3 regions of the Shewanella sp. SM69 genome follow, and region 3 is predicted to be linked to each of the others. Evidence: predicted binding sites of a transcription regulator. Region 3 holds the regulator's gene; each other region holds the start of a gene.
What was found. The regulator MetJ, encoded in region 3, represses methionine synthesis genes. The targets are predictions, from matches to a motif close to TAGACGTCTAGACGTCTA.
Positions count from the first base shown of each region.

Region 1: the regulator MetJ is predicted to act here: its motif matches at 1,771-1,788, upstream of metH (methionine synthase).
Region 2: the regulator MetJ is predicted to act here: its motif matches at 2,934-2,951, upstream of metK (methionine adenosyltransferase).

Region 1 covers NZ_JAKKRV010000004.1:49,656-57,600, reverse strand. The annotation lists gene metH (methionine synthase) at 1-1,646, opposite strand, end outside; gene L5M37_RS07720 (histidine phosphatase family protein) at 1,916-2,641, shown strand; cobalamin riboswitch at 2,863-3,063, shown strand; gene L5M37_RS07715 (ABC transporter ATP-binding protein) at 3,163-4,038, shown strand; gene L5M37_RS07710 (FecCD family ABC transporter permease) at 4,035-5,165, shown strand; gene cobT (nicotinate-nucleotide--dimethylbenzimidazole phosphoribosyltransferase) at 5,374-6,456, shown strand; gene L5M37_RS07700 (adenosylcobinamide-GDP ribazoletransferase) at 6,563-7,351, shown strand; gene cobU (bifunctional adenosylcobinamide kinase/adenosylcobinamide-phosphate guanylyltransferase) at 7,348-7,945, shown strand, end outside.
Region 2 covers NZ_JAKKRV010000006.1:37,824-45,768, reverse strand. The annotation lists gene epd (erythrose-4-phosphate dehydrogenase) at 1-437, opposite strand, end outside; gene tkt (transketolase) at 554-2,548, opposite strand; gene metK (methionine adenosyltransferase) at 2,994-4,145, shown strand; gene L5M37_RS10055 (hypothetical protein) at 4,302-4,787, shown strand; partial or broken gene L5M37_RS10050 (transposase) at 4,878-5,191, shown strand; gene L5M37_RS10045 (TonB-dependent receptor domain-containing protein) at 5,322-7,736, opposite strand; gene L5M37_RS10040 (GNAT family N-acetyltransferase) at 7,895-7,945, shown strand, end outside.
Region 3 covers NZ_JAKKRV010000008.1:164,976-172,920, forward strand. The annotation lists gene metF (methylenetetrahydrofolate reductase) at 1-381, opposite strand, end outside; gene L5M37_RS12890 (bifunctional aspartate kinase/homoserine dehydrogenase II) at 599-2,992, opposite strand; gene metB (cystathionine gamma-synthase) at 3,004-4,167, opposite strand; gene metJ (met regulon transcriptional regulator MetJ) at 4,380-4,694, shown strand; gene L5M37_RS12905 (sulfite exporter TauE/SafE family protein) at 4,829-5,572, shown strand; gene nrfD (NrfD/PsrC family molybdoenzyme membrane anchor subunit) at 5,678-6,625, opposite strand; gene L5M37_RS12915 (4Fe-4S dicluster domain-containing protein) at 6,628-7,194, opposite strand; gene phsA (thiosulfate reductase PhsA) at 7,207-7,945, opposite strand, start outside.

The DNA of each region.
Region 1 (7,945 bases), on a different contig from region 3:
TAGTTGTCGTGTTCATCGATACCGGTGGCGATGGCGAAAATATTCGGGTCGAAGATGATGTCTTCTGGCGGAAAGCCGACCTTATCGACCAGCACCCGATAGGCGCGGGTACAGATTTCGATTTTACGCGCCTTAGTGTCGGCCTGACCTTGCTCATCGAATGCCATGATAATGGCCGCCGCGCCGTAGCGTTTCACTAAGGTGGCTTGCTCGATAAACTTGGCTTCGCCTTCTTTGAGGGAAATAGAGTTAACTATGCCCTTGCCTTGAATACATTTGAGGCCAGCTTCGATCACTTCCCATTTAGAGGAGTCGATCATAATAGGTACGCGGCTGATGTCGGGCTCAGAGGCAATCAAATTTAAAAACTTGTGCATGATCTCGGCGCCATCGAGCATGCCTTCGTCCATGTTGATGTCGATGATTTGCGCGCCGCTTTCGACCTGCTCGCGGGCGACATCGAGCGCTTGCTCAAACTTGCCTTCTTTGATCAACTTTAAAAACTTGGCCGAACCTGTAACGTTGGTGCGCTCACCCACGTTAACGAACAGGGATTGGGCGTCGATAGTCAGTGGTTCCAAACCGGCTAAGCGGCAAGCGACGGGAATGTCCGGCAAAATACGTGGATCGTGACGGCTCACCGCTTCGCGGATCACGCGGATATGTTCAGGCGTACTACCACAGCAACCACCGATAATATTGAGCATGCCTTCGCGCGCCCAATCTTCGATCACATTCGCCATGTCTTCTGGGGTTTCATCGTAACCGCCAAACTCGTTCGGCAGGCCAGCATTCGGATGCGCCGACACATAACACTCACTGATGCGGGATAATTCTTCGACGTACGGGCGCAGCTCTTTTGGCCCAAGTGCACAGTTAAGACCGATAGATAAGGGCTTGATATGGCGAAGGGAATTGTAAAAGGCTTCGGTCGTTTGGCCTGTCAGTGTGCGGCCAGAGGCATCGGTAATGGTGCCCGAAATCATGATCGGCAATCTGTCTTTTGAATGCTGACCGAATAAGTCATCAAATACCGATTCAATCGCAAACAGCGCGGCTTTGGCGTTTAAGGTATCGAATATGGTCTCGACCATAATGATATCCGCGCCGCCTTCAATCAGTGCCTTAGTGGATTCTTTGTAAGCAGTCACTAACTCATCGAAGCTGACGTTGCGATAGCCAGGGTCGTTCACATCAGGGCTAATCGAACACGTACGGTTAGTGGGGCCTAACACACCGGCGACGTAGCGTGGAATGCCTGTGGCAGCAAAGGCTTCATCACAGGCTTCACGGGCGAGGCGCGCGCCGACTAAGTTAATTTCGGCGGACAGCGACTGCATGTCGTAGTCGGCCATGGCGATAGTAGTAGCGTTAAAAGTGTTGGTTTCAATGATGTCGGCACCGGCGTTTAAGTAGTCGGTGTGAATTTGTTTGATGATGTGAGGCTGTGACAAGACCAATAAATCGTTGTTGCCTTTGACGTCAGTGTGCCAATCTTTAAAGCGTTCGCCGCGATAGTCCTCTTCTTCCAGCTTGTAGCCTTGGATCATAGTGCCCATGGCACCGTCTAAGATCAGAATGCGCTCTGCAAGCTGTTTGCGAATGTCTGCTAATATTTGGCTGGCTTTGGTTGAGGGTATCGTCATAAATAATTACCTTAAATACAGCTAAGTTAAGTCCAAAAATCGGCCATTGTTATGCTAAGTGCATTTTATTGTCGTCTGCCGACATTTTTTGAATACTTGTTCTTAAAAATTTGTTTTGGACATTTAAACGTATAGACGTCCATAATACGCGACTTATGATTGTCAGGGCAAGATGAAAGTCAAAGGCATTAGGAGCGAGAATCGAGAATCTAGAATTTAGGCCCTCGGCTTGAGTTCCTAGCATCTAGTCCCTAACTAAAAAGGCATATATGAAACAAGTTCGATTGTTATTGTTACGCCACGGTGAGTGCGAAGGCGGCGCCATTTTACGCGGCCGTGTGGATGTGCCTTTGAGTAAAAAGGGTTGGCAACAAATGTCGGCAGCAGTTGAGTCACAGGCCAGCGTGTGTAGCGCGATTTATAGCTCGACTTCACGCCGCTGCGCCGATTTTGCCCACGCTTTCGCCGCCGAGCTGCATTCGACGGCAGCACTGATATCTGAGTCAAGGCCATTGCAGGCGCAGTGTTTGTCGGGTTTACAGGAAATTGATTTTGGTGATTGGGATGGTTGTCGGCTCGATGAACTGTATCAACAAGAGGGCGAACACTTAGCGGCGTATTGGCAAAATCCTTGGCAAACTCCGCCGCCTAATGGTGAAACTATGGCAAGTTTTGAGTCGCGGGTGAATGGGACGATTGACCAGATACTCGCCGCCGAGTTTGAACGATTGACCCTTGACTCACATAAAATGGGTAATGAAAACAGTGCCATTAATGAAACCGCTGACAATATGCCAACCACTCAAGTGTGGGTCGTGAGCCACGGCGGGGTGATCCGTCATTTAATGTCGCGTGCCTTAGGGGTTGAACGGGCGGTGGGGTTTTATAGTCAACTCGATTTACCCGTGGCGGCCGTGGTGAGCGTTAATGTGCTGCAAGATGAACAGGGTGCCTGCTATTGGCGTTTAGATTGGCCGAGTGGGCGCAGGTGTTGAGGCCTTATTTCACGACCTAGGAGTTATGGTTTAGGCGTGATCGTTTGGCGAGAATAAGCTGACATGAAAATATTCTGATTTAAACAGCATTGCCTAATGGGATAGATGTAGGATAATGCTTTTCCCTGACGTTTGAACGAGATAGCGTATTACATGCGCAATGAGTGATAACGTCGCAGAAATAGGTGTTGGGAATAGACTCTCTTTGTTCGAATCGCTCCGTTGTTTTAATTCACAGTGGCGTTGTTAACAAAGAGCATATCAACCCAAACATAATAGGGAATCGGGGAGCTGCTCGTCAGTCAGCCCGAACTGTGCCCGCAACTGTGAGTAGTTTAAAGAAGCACCTAGATTCTAGATTCTAGAGCCTAGCTCCTTCTTTTCTACAAGTCAGGAGACCTGCCTATTTCTGTTATCGCTGCGTGCAGCCTTAGTTCTCGAGCGGGTGACTCGAGGGAGCAGATGACAATGTGCACAACCTTTTTTTATACAGGTTTGGACTCGATAGGAGCGCCGCTTAGGTGAAACTTTCCGCAATCCAAACTAACAGCCCCGTGAATGACACTAACCCGTCATTGAGCCCGTCAGTCGCGCTCAATGTGAGCCAGTTGAGCTGGTGTATCGATGGCAAAACCATACTTTCCGATATTAACTTTACGCTGCCAACGGGGCAGATGCTGGGGCTGATTGGCCCTAACGGTGCGGGCAAGTCTAGCTTGTTGCGCTGTTTGTATCGGTTTGTTCGCCCGACTCAGGGCAAAATTACCCTTTTTGATCAAGATATTGAGCGCTTGTCACCCAAGGCGTTTGCCTGTCGCGTTGCCGTAGTGCAGCAGGATACACCGCACTATTTTGACCTCACCACAGAGCAATTGGTCAGCATGGGCTTAACGCCCCACAAGGGTATGTTCGATACCAATTCGAGCTGTGATATTGAGCGTATTGCTAAGGCTTTAGAGAAAGTCGGCTTGAGCCATAAGATGCACCAACAATATGAGCACTTATCTGGCGGTGAAAAGCAACGCGCCTTGATTGCCCGCGCCATAGTGCAGCAGCCGCAGCTTTTAATCCTCGATGAGCCAACGAACCACCTCGATGTGCGCTATCAAATTCAAATCCTCGAATTGGTGCGTAGCCTTGGCATCAGCGTGATTGCCTCTATTCATGATCTTAATTTAGCCAGTGCCCTGTGCGACAGTTTGCTGTTGATCCATAACGGGGAAGTCAGCGCTATGGGGACGCCAACCGAAGTATTAACCGAGGCGCGAATTGGCGATGTGTTTGGCGTGTGTGCTCAGGTATCGCCCCATCCACAACATAAAAAGCCCTTAATCAGCTATTTTTATGGTTATCACCATGTAGATAATGGCCTGAATGAGCGAGGCGAGGGCGGATGACTCTGGGGAGTAAAAAATATTTCATCTCATATTTGGGGCGTATCGTGACACCGTTGACGAGACAACAACTGATGCTGCTCGTATTAGGTATCATCACTTTGATAACGCCTATTGCCGCGACGAGTTTTGGTGCGGCGAACATCAGTTTTACGGATGTTATTCAAGTATTTATCAATAAAGCGACGAACCTCACTCAAGCCAATGGCATGACTGAGCGCATTGTGATGGAGCTCAGGTTGCCGCGCATTTTACTGGCTTTTGTGGCGGGAGCGGGTTTGTCACTGGCGGGCAGTGTGTTGCAAACCGTGACTCGCAATCCGCTCGCCGATCCCTATTTGTTTGGCATTAGCTCTGGCGCGTCCTTTGGCGCTGTGGTGATGTTGACCTTATTCACTGGCTCTGGATTTTTTGATAATGCGGGCATGGCGGCACATTCTGGGCTTTTTAGCGGTTCGGGTGCCTTGTCTGGATTACTTTGGTTTAGCTTGCCCTTGGGCGCTTTTATTGGCGCGAGTTTGTCGGTGCTAATAGTGCTTGCCTTGTCTGGGCTTGGGCTTAATAGCCAAGTGGAGCGCATGTTGCTCTCTGGTGTGGCGACCTCCTTTATGTTCGGCGCATTAACGAGTCTGCTGCTGTATTTCGCTAGTCCGCAGGCGACAGCCTCTGTGCTGTTTTGGAGTTTAGGCAGTTTCGCTAAGGCCAGTTGGTCCTTGTTAGTACTGCCGACACTGGTGATTGGTGCGAGTTTATTCATTATTTTAGGCATGAAACGGCAGATCATGGCGTTGCAGGCGGGGGATGAAACGGCGCATACCTTAGGGGTGAATGTGCCTAAGCTGCGGCTCAATATGTTGCTGCTCTGCTCCTTGATTACCGCTATTTTGGTGGCTACCTGTGGCGGTATCGGTTTTGTCGGGTTAATGATCCCCCATACAGTACGCATGCTGTTTCCCGGTCGTCAGCCGATTTTATTAACGGCGCTGGTGGGCGGCTTATTTATGGTGTGGATTGATGTATTAGCGCGCTGTTTATTGGGTAATCAAGAGTTGCCCGTGGGCATTATCACGGCCGCCATAGGTAGTATGTTCTTTTTGCTGATTTTGCGTAAGCGTAGGGTCATGCCGTAAATACAAGGTCATGCCGTAGGCACCTAGTCAGGACGTAAACCCAGAGTTAAGTCGTCATCCTAGAGTCATGTCGTAAGTGCAGGCTGGCGGGATAATCAGTATTTCTGTTGATATCCCACCCGCGATTGGAAATGCACAATTGGACATGTTCGTCATAGACGCGGGATGCGTTGTGGTTATTTAATGTAGATTACAAAGTGGAGTGTGGATGTCTCAGTCAGCCGTGTCTTTTCAAATAAGCCCTGTGAGTAAAGCGCAGGATCTGGTGATTCTGCAGAAAATTGATCTTAAGACTAAGCCGCCCGGTGCCTTAGGTCAGCTCGAATCCTTAGCCTTGCAGATTGCCCGCGTGCAAGCGACTGATTTGCAACAAACGGAGCAGCCACAAACGGATGTGCTCAAAATAGTCCATCCAACCATGTTAGTGTTTGCGGGGGATCATGGCATTGCCGCAGAAGGTGTGTCGATTGCCCCTAGCGAAGTGACTCACCAAATGGTGCAAAACTTTGCCCATGGCGGCGCGGCGATTAACGTTTTTTGTCGGCAGGTGGGCTTTAAGCTCGAAGTGATCGATTGCGGTATTTTAACGCCAGTTGAAGGGGTTGAAGGCATTATTGAACAACGTCTTGGTGCTGGAACGGGTGCAATCCATTTAGAGCCAGCAATGGCGCTTGAAACCGTCGATAAAGGCTTTGCTATGGCGCGCGATTTGATTGAACGTCACCATCAAGCGGGTTGTAACTTAGTCGCCTTTGGCGAAATGGGCATAGGCAATACCTCCTCTGCTGCGGCCATTATGGCGGCGATTATGCAGCTGGATGTGATTGATTGTGTCGGCCGTGGTACGGGCATTAATAGCGAAACCTTAGAACGTAAATTGATGCTGATTGAGCTCGCGTTATTGCTGCATCAAAGCGCCTTAACTGGGCCTAAGTCAGTGTTAGCTTGCCTAGGAGGCTTTGAAATTGTGCAGATGACGGGGGCTATGTTAGCTGCCGCTGAACGTAAAATGCTGGTGGTCGTGGACGGTTTTATCGCGACAGCGGCGGCATTAGTCGCGGTGCAAATCGCCCCCAATGTGCGTGATTATTTGATTTTTGCCCATCAATCCGATGAGCAAGGTCATCTGCGAATGTTAGAATTTTTGCAGGCTAAACCTTTATTATCCCTAGGGCTGAGATTAGGCGAAGGTACGGGTGCGGCGTTGGCATTGCCGCTTATTCAAGCCTCAGTAAATTTTTACAATCAAATGGCGAGTTTTAGTGATGCGGGGATTGAGGCTGTTGTATGATGTGCTCTGCTAAGTCGCTTATTTTACTTATTTAAAATAATAGCTTTTTAGCCAACCGTTTTAATTTTAAACCTTGCAGCAAGTGTGAATTCACTAAGGATGCTTTATGTCAGAACGCGAAAGCTGGCACAAAGAGATAGATTTATTTTTAGTTGCCATGGGCTATTTTACCCGCATTCCTATGCCTAAGTGGGTCGAAGTCGATAGCGATAAGTTGAATAAGGCCAGCCGTTATTTCGGTCTCGTCGGTCTTCTGGTCGGCTTGTTAAGCGCCATAGTGTTTTGGCTGACGCAGAACTGGCTCCCCGCCGGCGTTTCTGTTCTTTTAGCTATGTTGGTTGGTGTCTTGCTCACGGGCGGATTCCATGAGGATGGCCTCGCCGATACCTTCGACGGTTTTGGCGGGGGTTGGACGGCTGAAGACAAGCTGCGGATCATGAAAGACTCGCGCCTTGGCAGTTATGGCGCACTGGCGCTGATGTTGGCCTTGCTGCTGAAATGGCAGTTGCTAGTCGAGTTGGCCCTGTACGATCCTGTCGTGGCGGGTTCAGCACTTATCGTCGCGCATACTGTGAGCCGTGTGGTATCAGCCAGTATCATCTTTAGTGAAAAATATGTCCGCGATGACGAGACCAGTAAGTCTAAGCCGCTATCGCAACATCAAGGCATTAATGAGCTGCTTATCCTGATCGCCAGCGGCGTATTAGTGCTGTTATTCCTCAAGGGGTTAGCGGCATTGTCATTGCTATTGGTGATGATAGGACTGCGCCGTTTGATCATAGTGATTTTTAGACGCCAGATTGGCGGTTACACGGGTGATACCTTAGGCGCGGCGCAGCAAATATCTGAAATCGTGTGTTATTTTGTATTGCTCGTTGTGGGTAACATACTGTGATCCACCTCGTCCTAGGCGGCGCCCGTAGCGGTAAGAGCCGCTACGGCGAAGCCTTAGTGCGTCAGTACACTGCGCTCGGCTTCGATGCCTGCTATGTGGCGACGGCGCAGGCGCTAGATGATGAAATGGCGACACGTATCGCCAAGCATCAAGCGGGACGATCGGACGATGGTATCGAATGGCAATTGTTTGAAGAGTCGCTCGCCCTCACTGCACTGCTAAAACGGTTAGCAAAACCTGGGCGAGTGATTTTAGTAGACTGTTTAACCCTTTGGCTAACGAATCAATTACTTGCATCGAACGTTAACATCGATGATGAACCCGCGCCGACTGAGTGGAATGCGACTGACTTTGCCGTTTCCACCTTTGGCAATTCAACCTCTGACGATAAAGCTTATGCGAGTTGGCAGGCCGAGAAAACCGCTTTTGTGGATTCCCTTGTCGAGCTTGAGGGAGTGGTGATTTTGATCAGTAACGAAGTCGGTTCTGGCATAGTGCCCTTAGGTGAGTTGAGCCGACAATTTGTCGATGAAGCAGGCTGGTTAAATCAAGCCGTGGCGACCTTAGCGGACAATGTCACCTTAGTGGTCGCCG
Region 2 (7,945 bases), on a different contig from region 3:
TGTTCGGCGCGGAGTAAATCGTGGTTTACACCATAGACAATCGTGCCATCGACATCGGCTGAGGATGGATGACTTATCAGCACTTGTTTAGCGCCGGCGTGAATATGGGCTTCGCAGCTTTGACGATCGACTAATACGCCTGTGGCTTCATAGACAATGTCGATGTCCATCTCGTGCCAAGGGAGTTTTGCCGGATCGGGCTCGTGGAGGATTTTTATCGCATCGTCGCCAATCAGCATATGATCATCAACAAGCTTCACTTTATGCGCAAACCGACCGTGGGTGGTGTCGTACTGTGTCAGATGAATAATGGCTTCAGGTTTAGCTAATTCATTAATCGCGACAATCTGCATTTGCTGCCGTTTTCCAGACTCATATAAAGCTCGGAGAATAGAGCGGCCGATACGGCCATAACCATTGATAGCGACTCGGATCATTGAGGTCTCAATTTCCTCTTAATACAAAAACGGCCTGCAAACGATTGCAGGCCGCATTATACAGATTAACACTTAAAAAGTTTAACCTTTTGTATTGAATCTAATCCCTTGAGCGATTAGCCCAATGATTTTGCAGCATTCAGCACATTTTCAACGGTGAAACCGAAGTGATTCAATAGCACGTTACCCGGCGCAGACTCACCAAATGTGGTCATGCCCACAACTGTGCCTTCAAACCCGACGTACTTGTACCAGAAATCGGTATGCGCCGCTTCAATAGCCACACGTTTAGTCACTGCACGTGGTAATACAGATTCTTTATACGCGGCATCTTGCTTATCGAACTCAGTTGTCGATGGCATAGAGACCACGCGAACTTGTTTACCTTGCTCAGTCAGTGCAGCGGCTGCATCCATTGCCAATTGTACTTCGCTACCAGTTGCGATCAGGATCAGTTCTGGTGTACCCGCACAGTCTTGCAGTACATAAGCACCTTTAGCCACGTTGGCTAATTGCTCAGCGGTACGCGCTTGAGCTTTCAGGTTTTGACGGCTGAAGATCAGTGACGTAGGTGCATTACGGCGCTCAATCGCAGCTTTCCAAGAAACTGCCGTTTCTGCCGCATCACATGGACGCCATACGGCCATATTTGGCGTCATACGCAGGTTAGCTAGTTGCTCAACTGGCTGATGTGTTGGACCATCTTCACCTTGACCGATAGAGTCATGGGTATAAACGAAGATGTTTTGAATGCCCATCAGCGCCGACATACGAACTGCGTTACGAGCATATTCCATGAACATCATGAACGTTGCGCCGTAATTGATGAAACCACCATGCAGCGAAGCACCGTTCATAATGCCGCTCATGCCGAATTCACGCACGCCGTAGTAAATGTAGTTACCAGCTGGATCGTCTTGAATACCTTTAGAACCTGACCACAGTGTCAAGTTAGAACCCGCTAAATCAGCAGAGCCGCCTAACAGTTCAGGCAACATAGCGCCAAATGCACCGATAGCATTTTGTGAGGCTTTACGGCTCGCAATACCTTCGGCTTTGTCCTGTGATGCTTGCACGAATGCCTGCGCTTTTTCTTCGAAATCGGCCGGTAATTCACCTTTCAGAACGCGACGCTCATATTCAGCAGCCAGTTCTGGGTGAGCAGCGCGATATGCTGCAAACTTCTCGTTCCACGCTGCTTCACGGGCCGCACCGGCTTCTTTGGCATCCCAACCGGCATAAACATCGCTTGGGATTTCAAATGGTGCATGTGGCCAGCCAAGGAATTCACGGGCGGCTGCAATTTCTGCATCGCCTAGTGGCGCGCCGTGACAATCGTGGCTGCCAGATTTGTTGGGTGAACCAAAACCGATAATGGTTTTGCAGCAAATCATTGTTGGTTTATCGGTAACGGCTTTAGCCGCTTCGATAGCAGCACGGATTGCCGCGCTATCGTGACCGTCAACACCCGCAATGACATGCCAGCCGTAAGCTTCAAAACGTTTTGGCGTATCATCGGTGAACCAGCCTTCAACATGGCCATCGATAGAAATACCGTTGTCATCCCAAAATGCGACTAGTTTACCTAAACCTAAAGTACCGGCTAATGAACAGGCTTCGTGGGAAATACCTTCCATCAAACAGCCATCGCCGAGGAAGCAGTAAGTGTAGTGATCAACGATATCGTGACCATCACGGTTAAACTGTGCCGCTAAGGTTTTCTCAGCAATCGCCATACCGACAGCGTTGCTGATGCCCGCACCGAGTGGACCCGTTGTGGTTTCAACACCTGGGGTGTAACCGTATTCTGGGTGACCCGGTGTTTTAGAATGCAATTGACGGAACTGTTTTAGCTCTTCAATTGGTAATTCATAACCAGTCAGGTGAAGTAAAGAGTAAATCAGCATTGAACCGTGACCGTTGGAGAGGATAAAACGATCTCTATCTACCCATTTCGGATTGTTCGGGTTGTGCTTAAGGAAATCATTCCACAGCACTTCAGCAATATCTGCCATACCCATTGGGGCGCCGGGATGGCCTGAATTTGCTTTTTGAACTGCATCCATACTTAACGCACGGATTGCGTTTGCGAGTACTTTACGGGAAGACATGCTCTCTCCTGCTTGTTTGTGGGGTCTAGCGGGCAATTTGGATGCATATTTTCCCCTACATGCCAGTGTGACGCAAACTAAAATTACCATTCACTCAGCAAAAGATGGCCGAATATATACCCAAACAACTTGAAGATACAGGATTCAGGTCGCTTGGGTATACAAGTCGCAGAAACAAGCCAGTCACTTTGCTGGCGTTTACTTGGGAGGGCATAGCAAGGATCACTTGTAATGGAGAAATAAATTTCTCAAAAACATAGTAAACTTAATGCTATGAAATATAAGTAAAATAACCTATTTATGACAGAGCGTAGTCGTTTTCAGGTCACAATCTGAGAGGATTTTTTATTATCGGGGGTGATCGGCAATCGGATTTAAACTAAAATAGCCGTCTAGATGTAGATGCTTCTACACGTTTGAATGCTAACGACGAGATTTTCCTACTATGGCAAAGCACTTGTTTACTTCTGAGTCGGTCTCAGAAGGTCATCCCGATAAGATTGCAGATCAGATTTCTGATGCTGTGCTAGATGCAATTCTGGCTCAAGATCCAAAAGCACGCGTAGCGTGTGAAACTTATGTCAAAACCGGCATGGTATTAGTGGGTGGTGAAGTCACTACCTCTGCCTGGGTTGATATTGAAGAAATCACCCGTAAAACGGTGCGTGAAATTGGTTATACCCATTCAGATATGGGGTTTGATGCAGACTCGTGCGCAGTATTAAACGCCATTGGTAAGCAATCACCCGACATTAATCAAGGTGTAGACCGCGCAGACCCTGCAGAGCAAGGTGCTGGCGATCAAGGGTTAATGTTTGGCTATGCCAACAACGAAACCGACATTCTGATGCCTGCACCTATCACCTATGCTCACGCATTAGTGAAACGTCAGTCTGAAGTGCGTAAAAATGGCACGCTACCTTGGTTACGCCCAGATGCGAAAAGCCAAGTCACTTTTGCCTATGATGATGGCAAAATTGTCGGTATCGATGCAGTTGTGTTGTCGACTCAACACAGAGATGACGTTTCACAAGCCGATTTAATTGAAGGCGTGATGGAAACCATTATCAAGCCTGTATTACCGGCTCAATGGTTAAACAAAGATACTAAGTTCTTTATCAACCCAACTGGCCGTTTTGTTATCGGTGGTCCAGTAGGCGATTGCGGCTTAACGGGTCGTAAGATCATCGTTGACACCTACGGCGGCATGGCCCGTCATGGTGGTGGCGCATTCTCTGGTAAAGATCCATCAAAAGTGGACCGTAGCGCAGCATACGCTGCCCGTTATGTGGCAAAAAACATAGTTGCAGCAGGTCTTGCTGATCGCTGTGAAATCCAAGTGTCTTACGCTATTGGTGTGGCAGAGCCTACCTCTATCAGCATCGAGACCTTCGGTACCGGTAAAGTATCTGAAGAAGTGCTGATCAAGTTAGTACGTCAACACTTTGAACTGCGCCCATACGGTTTAACGGCCATGCTAGATTTAGCACGTCCAATTTATCAAGCGACCGCCGCTTATGGTCACTTTGGTCGCAGCGAATTCCCATGGGAAGCGACTGATAAAGCCGAAATATTACGTGCTGACGCGGGTCTATAGTCTTAATTCATTTCAATTTTTACACTTAAGACCCATAAAAAAACCGCTACCCAGCGGTTTTTTTATGTCTGTCATTTAGTTAGATTAATAGTGCTAAGACAAATATGGCAAGATAAAAAGCAGCATATACACAGACCATTAGAGTGCACAGACCCCATGACCGATAACGCCATCTTATTACAGCAACTTCAATCTTGTGCATGGGCAGCCAACGTAGGTCTGCCAGAGGAAACAGCAAAGACATACGGTACATTAGAGGAGATCGCCGCTTTTCTTGAATCCGATCCTGAAGCCTTTTTTGAAACACCTTACGAAATCCACTATGAAAGCCTGTGTGTAACAGATCATGACTTGGCAAATTCGTTAAAAACAAAGGCAGTAGTAAATGATGTGCATGCTTGGATTTCTGACAGCGAAGTCGATGAAATTGCTAAGTCAGCTTACCTCTCCACTTGGAAAATTATTCCCGTTGCAGAAATATGCGCGCTGACATCCGATGACGCTAATACGCTCGCAACACTGCTCCTAGCTGACGTTAAACTTTCAGCCTTTACGAGTGAACGCCTATTTTGGTATCTCTGTGGAAGAATCCCCTTTGGTTATATTGGTACTTACCCAAACGGGCAATGGCTGATTCTTTAGGCTTATACGCTAGCACCTTTAATTTTTCTGACTTCATCTAGGTTCTATTGAGCTTTCGAGAATAATTTTTAGATAGCATGCCAATACTGATTGTTAACCAATGCACGCAGGGAAACGCTTTTTCATTTAATAAACAGCACAGGCCATGTTTATGATAAACCTGAACATAGATAAACATTCGAAGGCATTCTTTACCACCTTCTAACAGGTATCCCTTGGCAAGATTTACCCAAAGAGTTGAGCCATTGGAGTACAGTCTTTAGACGGTTTTATTTATAGTCTAAAAAGACATTCAGGCCTATTTATTCAAAGCTTTAGCGAAAATGGCCGACACGGAATGGGTCTTTATTGATGGCTCGATAGTGCGGACTCTCCAGCACAGTGCAGGTGCACTGAGTAATGAGTAATGAGTAATGAGTAATGAGAGTTACCCTATTGTTTAATTGATAGTGGATACCTTTATCAAACGGGTAACTCTCAGTTTTATCTATCGCCCATGAATATCAAATAATGACTAATGCACAGAGTATTAGTTTAAAAACGTACATTCATACCAACCCAGAAGTTACGGGCCTTATCTTTGTTATTGAAATCATCAACGTAAGATGCTGTGTATCCGTTTTGGCCATTGTCGTCAGAGACACAAGTGGTGCTAGTGTCACTACATTCGGTGAAGACAATATCGTATGAAGTAAAATCTTTATCAAACAAGTTATTTACTCGCATGTTGAAGGTGACAAACTCACTCGCCTGATAAGAACCACCAAGATGGAACACGTTATAACCCTTATAGTAGAGTGCAGCATCATTAATGATATCCCAAGAGCGATAACGTTTAGCACGGTATTCAGAGGTCAAGAATACGTTAAATGAGTCGGTCAACTCCCATTTTAATGTCGCGTTTGCCATATGCTTGGCACTGTTGCCGAGTGGACGGCCTTGCTCTGCACCGCTTTTCTGCTCGCTATCTGTGTAGGTATAATTAGCATTTAACGTTAAGGCATCTAGAATTTCCCAACGTCCCGCGAGCTCAGCACCTTGAATAGTAACTTTATCTATGTTGACTGTTTTGCTACTGACTGCATAACCTAAATCAGCATATTCACCCGCATCGGAACATTCTATGCTCGTACCTTTACCACAGGGTTGTGAAGCAATCTTATCGTCAAAGTCATTTTTAAAGATAGTGACGTTAAAATTATGGCCATCGGGATGAGACCAATACAAGGCGACTTCGCTGGACACACTGGTTTCAGCTTCGAGATCTGGGTTACCAAATTGCGGTGAGGTTCCTTGGCCACCAAAGCCAACGACACCATCATACAATTGTGTGGTTTTAGGTGTTTTAAAACCTGTGCTCACCCCACCTTTTACTGTCCACTCATTATTAATGGTGTAAACACCGTATAGACGTGGGCTGAGTTGGTTGCCAAATATTTCATGATCATCATGACGTAAACCCGCAGTAACAGATAAATCAGAGGTCATGCTCCAGGTATCTTCAGCAAAAACAGACCACATATTGTGTTCTTGTACTGCGCCAGGCGTACCTTCTTCCATACCAAATACACCGTCTTTCAACTCACCACGAATCACCTGCGCACCCGTCACTGCGACATGATTTCCTGCAGCTTCAAATGGAATATCGAGTTTCATATCAAGCGTATATTGATTACTTGCCATTTCGCGTTTAGGTCTAGGCAGGAAAGTGGATTCAGCAATCGCTTTACGTTCGGCTTCAGTCATGCCGGTGTAATCCCCTTTACCATCAATCATCTGCAGTAGTAATACTCGTTCAGCAGTGGTAAATGGCAGTGTGCGGCCATTATTTTGTGTGTCTACATAGGATAGTGACACAAAGCTTGTACCAAAATCCCAAGCACCTTCATGCGTTAACGCCCAAGCATCACGGGTAAATTTTTGAGTCTCGCTGTAACCCGCTCGCGGATTTGATCGTCTTGCCCATTCACCACCGCTGGCTAGACAAGCAGCCTCACGGGAACCTACACCGCCTTTGCAGAAGTTACTGGCAATCCAGAGACTATCGATATTATCAACAGTACCAAGCGGATACTCTCGTTCACCGTTATCATTGATCAGTGGCGTATTATCATAATCTTGAGATGAGGAATCTAAATCAAACCAAATTTTGTGATGTTCATTTAGTGTCCAACTTAAACTCCCACCTAACATATGATTTTCGTTATCGACGGTTTTACCGCCACCACCAAAACCGAGTGAACGAGTGCGTACTTCTCCATTAGGATAATCTACTGGTGCGTACTCTGGTGTTGACCCCATTCGATCATAAATACTGCCATGAATCGATAACCCAAGAACGCCTTTAATGAGGGGACCCATCACGCTGAAATCGGTAGTGATATCTTCGCCATAGGCATCATTGGTTTGATGAGTTCGGCTGTGAGTGATAGAGCCAGACCATTCGTCGCCCACTTTTTTAGTGATGATGTTCACCACACCACCTAAAGCATCTGCACCGTATAACGTTGATGCTGGCCCACGAATAACTTCAATTCGATCAATAGCATCAAGTGGTGGTACATGACCAAATTGATTGCCACCAAAACTGTTTGGATAAATATCACCATGGTTATTCTGACGCTTACCATCGACAAGGATTAAGGTATAGTCAGATCCCATACCGCGTAGACTGATGGTACCTTGCCCTGTTTTATCACGGGTTTCACCAATATCAACCCCTTCCAAGTCACGCACTGCATCTAGGAGAGTGGTATAAGGTTTTATCATCAAATCTTCTTGGGTGATAACAGAAATACTGGCAGGTGCATCAACCAATTTCTGTTCATATCCAGAGGCAGTAACAACCATAACTTCCATTTTTCTGTCGGGAGCCTCTTCGGCTTGGACAAAATTACCCGCAAATACAGCGGTAATGGCAACTGCCAAGCAAGTTTGACGAAATAACATAAACCTCTCCTGTTTAGTAAACTTAGTTTACAAATGTAACCCACAAATGATTTCGCGAATGATAATGATTAACATTAGTGAGATCAATCAAAAGTTGAATACAACAGAAATAACATTTACGTTTATAAAGTAATCACATTCAAGAAAGAGTTTTTGACATGAAATTTGAAGTTATTCATGAAGAAAATAACGCGATTGTGGATGCGCTG
Region 3 (7,945 bases):
CTTTGGGCTACCCGCGGGTAAATCACCCCGCAGTGCCACTATGTCACGAATGCCCGATTTCCAGTAATGCTTAGCCAGTTCTAACAGCTCTTCATCGCTGGCATCCACTAAGGTTAAGTGCGGCGCGGCAACGAGGTCAGTTTCCTGTTGGATACGTTCAATCACGCCGTGTGTGCGGTCGCGCACGCCTGAGTTAGCACCGTAAGTCACAGACACAAACTTAGGATTCAGCGGCTCTAAACGACGGATAGAGTTCCACAGGATCTGTTCCATTTCGGGGGTCGATGGCGGGAAAAACTCAAAAGAAACATTAATATCGCCATTAAGCTCAGACAAGCTCTGGTTCAGCGATTGTGAATGTTGTGCGTGATGAAAAGCCATGTGTATTTCCTCAACCGCCCTTGGCGCTACTCTTTGCTAGTATGAATTAGTTCAAATGGACGTTTGGACGTCTATATGTCCATATACTAGAGAAACTGAGATGTAAGTCAAGCCCAAAAATACCCATAAACCGCATTTAATCTCGGTTAATTCGATAGATTTATTCTAGCCAATAAAAAAGGACTCGAATGAGTCCTTTAAGAGGCTTGATATCGCGTTATTCCTGCAGCAGATCGCGACAGATCTGAGTCAGATCCGACTGCACCGCCGCAGCGGTCACTTCGCGTCCAGCGCCCGGTCCACGGATGATCAGCGGATTACCTTGGTAGAAGACACTGCGGATCACAAACACATTATCACCAGGGGTTAAGTTGGCGTAAGGGTGATGAGTATCGATCCACTGCAAGCCCACTTCGGCCTTAAGCTCTGGACCGCTGTTGTCTAAGGATGCCACATATCTAAGCACCTTATTTTGCTCCGCCGCCGCACCATACTGTTGCAGCAGATCGGCATCTAACTCGGCAATGCGGGTGAGAAATTGATCTAAGGGAATATCCGCCAAAGCGGCTGGTACGAGTGAGCGCAGTTCAATATCTTCGAGCTCGATTTCAAGGCCAATTTCACGGGCCAAAATAAGCAGTTTACGCTGCATATCTCGGCCGGAGAGATCGTCGCGGGGATCAGGTTCAGTAATACCTAAGCCTCTGGCTTCAATCACTAATTCTGAAAATGGCTTGCTGGTATCGTATTTCTCAAATAACCAACACAAGGTGCCAGAGAAAATCCCGCCTACCGCTTCAACACTATCACCGCTGTTACGCAAATCATTCAGCGCATGTTGGATAGGTAAACCTGCGCCACAGCTGGCGTTATAGCGCCAAAACAAACGACGATTACCCAGTTGCTGCTTTAACTCTCGATAGAAAGGCAGTGGACCCGAGCCCGCAAGTTTATTCGCGCTCACCACATGGATGCCACGCTCGAATAGCTCTGGATATTGCAGCGTCAAACTGGCGCTGGCACTGATATCTAAGGCCACCAGCTCATCGCAGTTAACTTGCTCTAATTGCTCGAATAAATGTTCATACTGCCAAGGCGTTGCTTCAGTATTAAACTCTGTTTGCCACGCAGCAAGATTAATCCCAGTGGATTTAATCAAAGCTTTACTCGAACTGACTAAACCGACTAACTCAACACTGGCTTCGAGTTCATGGTCCAGTGATGGCGAAACCGACTTAAACAGATCGATCCATGCCTCACCGATATTACCCACACCGAGCAACAGGACACCAATGCGTTTACGCGGGCCAGCGCAGCGACGGTGAACTTTTTGGGTTAACAGATTCACCTGTGACTGGGGCACTAACGTCACTAAACTTAAATCGCCACTGAACAAAGGTTTAGCATCACGGCTCAGTAAACGCGCGAAGCTGCGGCGATAATGTTCGGCGTCGGCACTCACTAATGCGACTAAACCAAAATCTGTGTTGATCTGCTGCTCGCTGATCCCTAATGCTTCTGCCTCGGCATCGAGTAATCTTTGAACTTGTTTTTGATTCTCAGCGGTATAGGCAAGTTCAACCCTTTGATGGGCAGAGGTCCAATGGGCCAATGGCGTTAAACCCGCGGCAATCAATAAATCTAATAAACGAGTTAACTCACCCGTGAGTTTAAAGCCGAACAGGACAACAGCATTGAGGTTAGTCACCACAGGCGCGCTCGCCGACGAACTGTGGGGAGCGATCAAGGTAAAGTCAGTGTGGGACGCATAACTTGAACGCACAGCTAAGCTCACTTCGGTATTGAATAACGGCTGCAAAGTGCGCGAATGCAATACTGGCGAGCCTAAACGCGCTAGGCGATCGGCTTCGGCAAGTGACATGCTTTTCAGTAACTTGGCATCGTTGATTTTATTAGGATCGGCGTTGAACACCCCTTCCACATCGGTCCAAATGGTCACGCGCTCGATATCGGCAAGGCTGGCAATCAGGCTGGCACTAAAATCTGAACCATTACGGCCAAGTAATAGGGTATCGCCACGCTCGTTAGCACAGATAAAACCTGTGATCACTAAGCGTTCATTTGGGTGGGCGGCTAATAGGGCTTGTACTTTAGCGCGGGATTCTTGTACCCGAATTTGCGGCACAGCGGCTTCATCGGCCACTAAAATTGAACAGGCATCCACATGGCTTGCCGCCACGCCAGATTCGCGCAGCAGCGCCGCCATTAAACGTGCCGACCAACGTTCGCCAAAGCTCACCACATGGTTGATTTGATATTCGTTGCGCTCGTCTAAGGACAACAAGCTGATGAGTTGCGCTTTATCTGTGGCCAAACGCTCACGCAGATCGCGGGCTTGTTCATTCGACAACAACTGCTCAATCAACCCCTGTTGGTAGCTGATCAGCACTTGTAACTCTTCTTGCCATAGCTGACCCGCATCACGCAGCGCTAATAATTTATACAGGAAATTCGTGCTTTTACCCGCCGCAGAGACCACAACGAGATCATCACTATGACCGTGGGTTAACAGGATATGGGCGACTCGGCGATAACAATCGGCATCCGCTAAACTGGAGCCACCAAATTTATGTAAGTGACAACGTGCCATCTATTATTCCTCTACTGACAAGCCGCAACGGCGGCTAATCCTGCTTGAATATCTGCAACTAAATCGGCGGCATCTTCAATACCCACCGATAGACGCAATAGGGTGTCCTTAATACCAGCCTCGAAGCGCGCTTGCGGCTCCATGGCTCTGTGGGTCATAGTGGCGGGCACTGCCACTAAACTTTCGACGCCACCTAAACTTTCCGCCACACTAAATAAGCTGAGTGCACCTAAAAAGGCCACGACTTCGGCCTCACCGCCTTTGAGCTCAAAACTCAGCATAGCGCCAAAGCCCTGTTGTTGCTTGGCCGCAATGGCATGACCTGGGTGATCCGCAAGACCGGGATAATAGACTTTGCTCACCACAGGGCTTTGCGTTAATACCTCAATAATACGCTGGGCATTGGTTTGATGCTCGCGAATACGCACCGCTAAGGTACGTAGGCCGCGCAGGGTCAGATAACTGTCAAAGGCTGACCCCGTTAAGCCTAGAGTGTTCGACCACCAATGTAAGCTTTCGCCGATTTGCGCGTCTTTGGCGACCACAGCGCCGCCGACCACATCGCTATGACCATTGATATATTTAGTGGTGGAGTGGATAACGATATCCGCGCCTAACAATAGGGGTTGTTGCAATATCGGCGATAAAAAGGTGTTATCGACCACCACCAGCGCGCCGACCTCATGGCTCGCCTTAGCAATGGCTTCGATATCTACCACACGCAATAACGGGTTCGATGGGGTTTCGAGCCACACAATCTTAGGATTCTGCGCAATGGCGGCGGCTAACGCTTGGTTGTCGGTTTGGTCGACCACAATGAGCTTAAACTGGCCTTTCTTCGCCAAGTTGGTAAATAAACGGTAGGAACCACCATAGCAATCATGGGGCACAACTAATAGGTCATCGGGGCCGAGCAAAGTCGTCACTAAGGTGATGGCCGCCATGCCAGTGCACGTCACTATGCCAGTGGCGCCCTTTTCTAATTGGGCTAATGCTTCGCCTAAAATGCAGCGCGTTGGGTTGCCTGAACGACTGTAATCGAATTCGCGGGGATTTTTATGACCATCGAAGGCGTAATTAGTCGACAAATAAATCGGTGGCACAACTGCGCCATATTGAGTATCGCTTTCGATACCCTGACGCACTGCCAGTGTGGCTAATTGACGCTCTGCCATGGGGGGACTCCTAAATTCGGTAGACTGATAGAGATGTCTGGACGTCTAAATGTACCTAAGCCCAACGCCATCGTCAATAGGCGTGAAGACGTTTAGACGTCTGAACATAAAGAAATCTGTTTGCAATCACAAAGAAATAGTAGCAATAATTTGACTGTTCTTTGTAAGGGTTTAAAATCTGCCCCGAATTTAGCGTTATAACAGGTGAGTCAATGACTGAATGGAATGGGGAATACATCAGCCCCTATGCTGAACATGGCAAGAAGAATGAACAAGTAAAAAAAATTACTGTGTCTATTCCGCTCAAAGTGCTTAAGGTCCTCACGGACGAACGTACTCGTCGTCAGGTCAATAATTTGCGTCACGCCACCAACAGCGAGCTGTTGTGTGAGGCATTTTTGCACGCCTACACTGGCCAGCCATTGCCCAACGATGAAGATCTGTCAAAAGATAACCCAGACAGCATTCCCGCCGAAGCCAAGTTGTTGATGGATCAAATGGGAATAGAGTGGGAAGACATGGAATAGCGACTCGTCGCTTTCAAAGTCATATCACAGTGCTCATCAATAGGGATCGTTAACGATCCCTTTTTGTTTATACCCAAGCGACTTCAAACTTTAAATTTCACCATCTTGAGTTGGTTTGGGATATAGGAAATCCTATGTTTTCTATGATAGATCCACAGACACTCGCCTTAGCCTCGCTGGTCGTGTTTCTGGGCGCCTTAACCCAAAGTCTGATTGGGTTTGGGCTTGCGGTTGTCGCCAGTCCTTTGCTGTATATCGTCGATCCACAACTTGTACCTGCGCCTGTTATTGCTATGGGTTTCTCCATCGCCCTGCTGACCTTAGTGCGTGAACGAGGTCACTTAGAATTCAATGGCTTGCAATATGCGCTCCTAGGTCGCGTGCCCGGCGGTTTTATCGGCGCGAGTTTATTGCTGTTTGCGCCTCAACCTATACTCGGTTTATCCATCGCCGCCATTGTGACTGTCGCAGTGATCCTCAGCCTGTATAAATTCAGCCTGCCAGTGAATAAGAAAACCCTCTTCGGTGCGGGCGTGGTTTCAGGGATCTTCGGCAATATTGCCGCTATTGGTGGCCCGCCGATGGCGATTCTATTGTCAGGCAAAGACGCTTCGCAGTTTCGCGCCGCCCTGTCGGCCTTCTTCATTTTTAGCTCCACCATAGCTATGGTCATTCTGGCGATCACTGGCTTATTAGAATTGAAGCACCTGTGGCTGTCGTTGATGTTGCTACCTTCTGTGCTTTTAGGGTATTTAGTCGCGGGGCGATTGGTGGGCAGTGTCGATAAAGACAAGACTAAAATGGCGACATTAGTCCTGTGCAGTATCAGCGCCTTAGTGCTAACGGTGAAGTCGGTTATCGAGTTATTGCCCCAATAAGCGCTCTGCTTGTACTGGCAAACCTTCTCAAAACTCAAACAATAAAAAGCACTGACATTGCCAGTGCTTTTTCTTTATCTATCAATATGTAAAGCCAGCTTACACTCAGCTTAAATAGCTTTGCCCTGCGTACACAATAAAGTGTCTTAGAGCGAGTACGCCCGTTAAGCTCGCACAAGCCACCATGATCATCGCGCCCTTAGTGTGGCGAGTAGCGGCTGGTAACAACATGAACAGCAATGGAATACCAAAGCCGATACCGACAACGCCTATCCAGAACACGCTTGCCCATAGCCCAGAGGTTAACGATGCTAAGGCCGCAGCCGCCGCGCCGCCCTTGAAGTACAAGGCGCAGAACAACATGAACAGGAACAAGATTTCAATCGCCATCACAGGCAACTCTAAACCGTGCATCTTGACTAAAGTTTTATCGTGGCTGTCAGTTTTAAATAACAAGAGTGCCAGTACCGCGTTTGCCGCAGCGCCCGCCGATAAACCCGACACTAAAAACAGCGCAGGCAGTACCGCAGTGTTGAGCATAGGGTAAGCATTCATCGCCGAAATTAAGAAGCCAGTGTAAGCCCCTACGCCAATGGCGAGGACAAACAACAATACTTCAATCAGCTTTCGAAATGGCATAAGTAACTTAGCGATAGGCGCTAGGAAACCCAACCCCCATTTTGGTAAGTCATCCCGCAGCACAATAATGGCGTACGCAAAGGCTAAGGGAGAATACGCCAGCAGCGCCAGCACCCCAATGGCCATCACAGACTGGAAGTTATAGTGAATTAAGATCAACCAGAAGTGGAAGGGTTTGGTTAAATCAAACACTAAGCAGGCTAAACCTAAGCTAATCGCCACAGGTCCAATAATGGCGGCCGCCTTAAGAATGCTGCTTTCGGCTCCGGTGCTGAGTTCCTTATTCGCCCAGCGTAAACCAATGCCAATCAATAAACTGCCCGCGGATAACCCCGCCATAAACAGGTAAACGGCGATGACCCAGTGCCAAGTGACAGGATCATATTGCGCCATGTCGCCCCAAGTATTGTTCATAATCAAATCCCCCCTCTCTTGGTAGGAACGCGATATACCCTAGGTTTAGTGCCTAAATGGGTTTTATCTTGGTATGTGATTTTAGTGTTGAGCATGATAGCCACGTCACTCAGCGGATCATTAGCATCGCCAAACACTAAGGCATCGGTTGGACACACAGTCACACACGCTGGCTCTTCGCCCCGTGCTAAACGACTGTCTTTACAGAAGTTACACTTATCCGCCGCCTTGGTTTCTGGGTTCATAAAGCGCACTTTATAAGGGCACGCTGCCACACAGTACATACAGCCGACACACTTCTCGGTATGGATAGAGATAATGCCGTCTTCACCCACATAGGCCGCGCCTGTTGGGCACACTTTAACGCAGGGTGCATCTTCACATTGCTGGCAAGATACCCTGTGATATTTGAAATGCAGATTGGGCATCTCACCAAAGGGGCCTTCCACACGCACTTGCAGACGAGTAACGCCTTCGGGTACGCCATTTTCACTGCGACACGCCACGTTACAGGCTTGGCAGCCGATGCACTTGTTCTCGTCGTGCACCATTACATATCGTTTATTCATTTAAGCCTCCGATTAGCGCTTTGCCAGCGTGACGCCCGTGGTGTGCACTGTCATGCCACACACAGGAGCAGTAACGTGCGGCAGTAAGTTACCGCAGTGGATACCTTTGCCCGTTGCTCTGACCAACTCTTTGTTTTTAGAACCAAAGCCCATATAAGCAAATACAGTATCTTGGCGAATGCCCGGCGTGACTAAGGCATGGCCTTCTTCTGTGCCAACACTGCTGGTGAGGCGGATTGGGTCGCCATTGCTGATCCCTAATTTGCCCGCAGTGACGGGGTGAACCCACACAGCGTTATCCGACATCAGGTTAGCGAGCATAGGCACATTGTGGGTGGCGCCATTGGTGTGCACCGCCACTTTGCCTTGGATAAAGTACAGCTCATCTGCTTTTTTAAGATGTACTTCGCGGAACTTGATCACCCCACGGCCCGGTGCCATGGCTTCGACTTTCGCGGAGGTGAGTTCAATCTTGCCACTCGGGGTTTTAAAGGTGAGTGCGCTGGCGTAAGTGCCGTCTTCATCGGCAGGTCGCGCATTGGGGTATGCCTTAATAAACTCGGCAACCATCTTAGGCTCGCACAACATAATTGGCTTACCGAAGCTCACAAAACCTTCGTCTTTGATACGGCGCAGCAGGTCAGTGTCGCGGTTCACCTGCAGCATTTGCAGGGTTTCCATGTTTTCCCATGGATAGAACTCGCCAAGGCCCATAGCCACACCCACATCCTTAAAGATCTGCCAAGAAGGC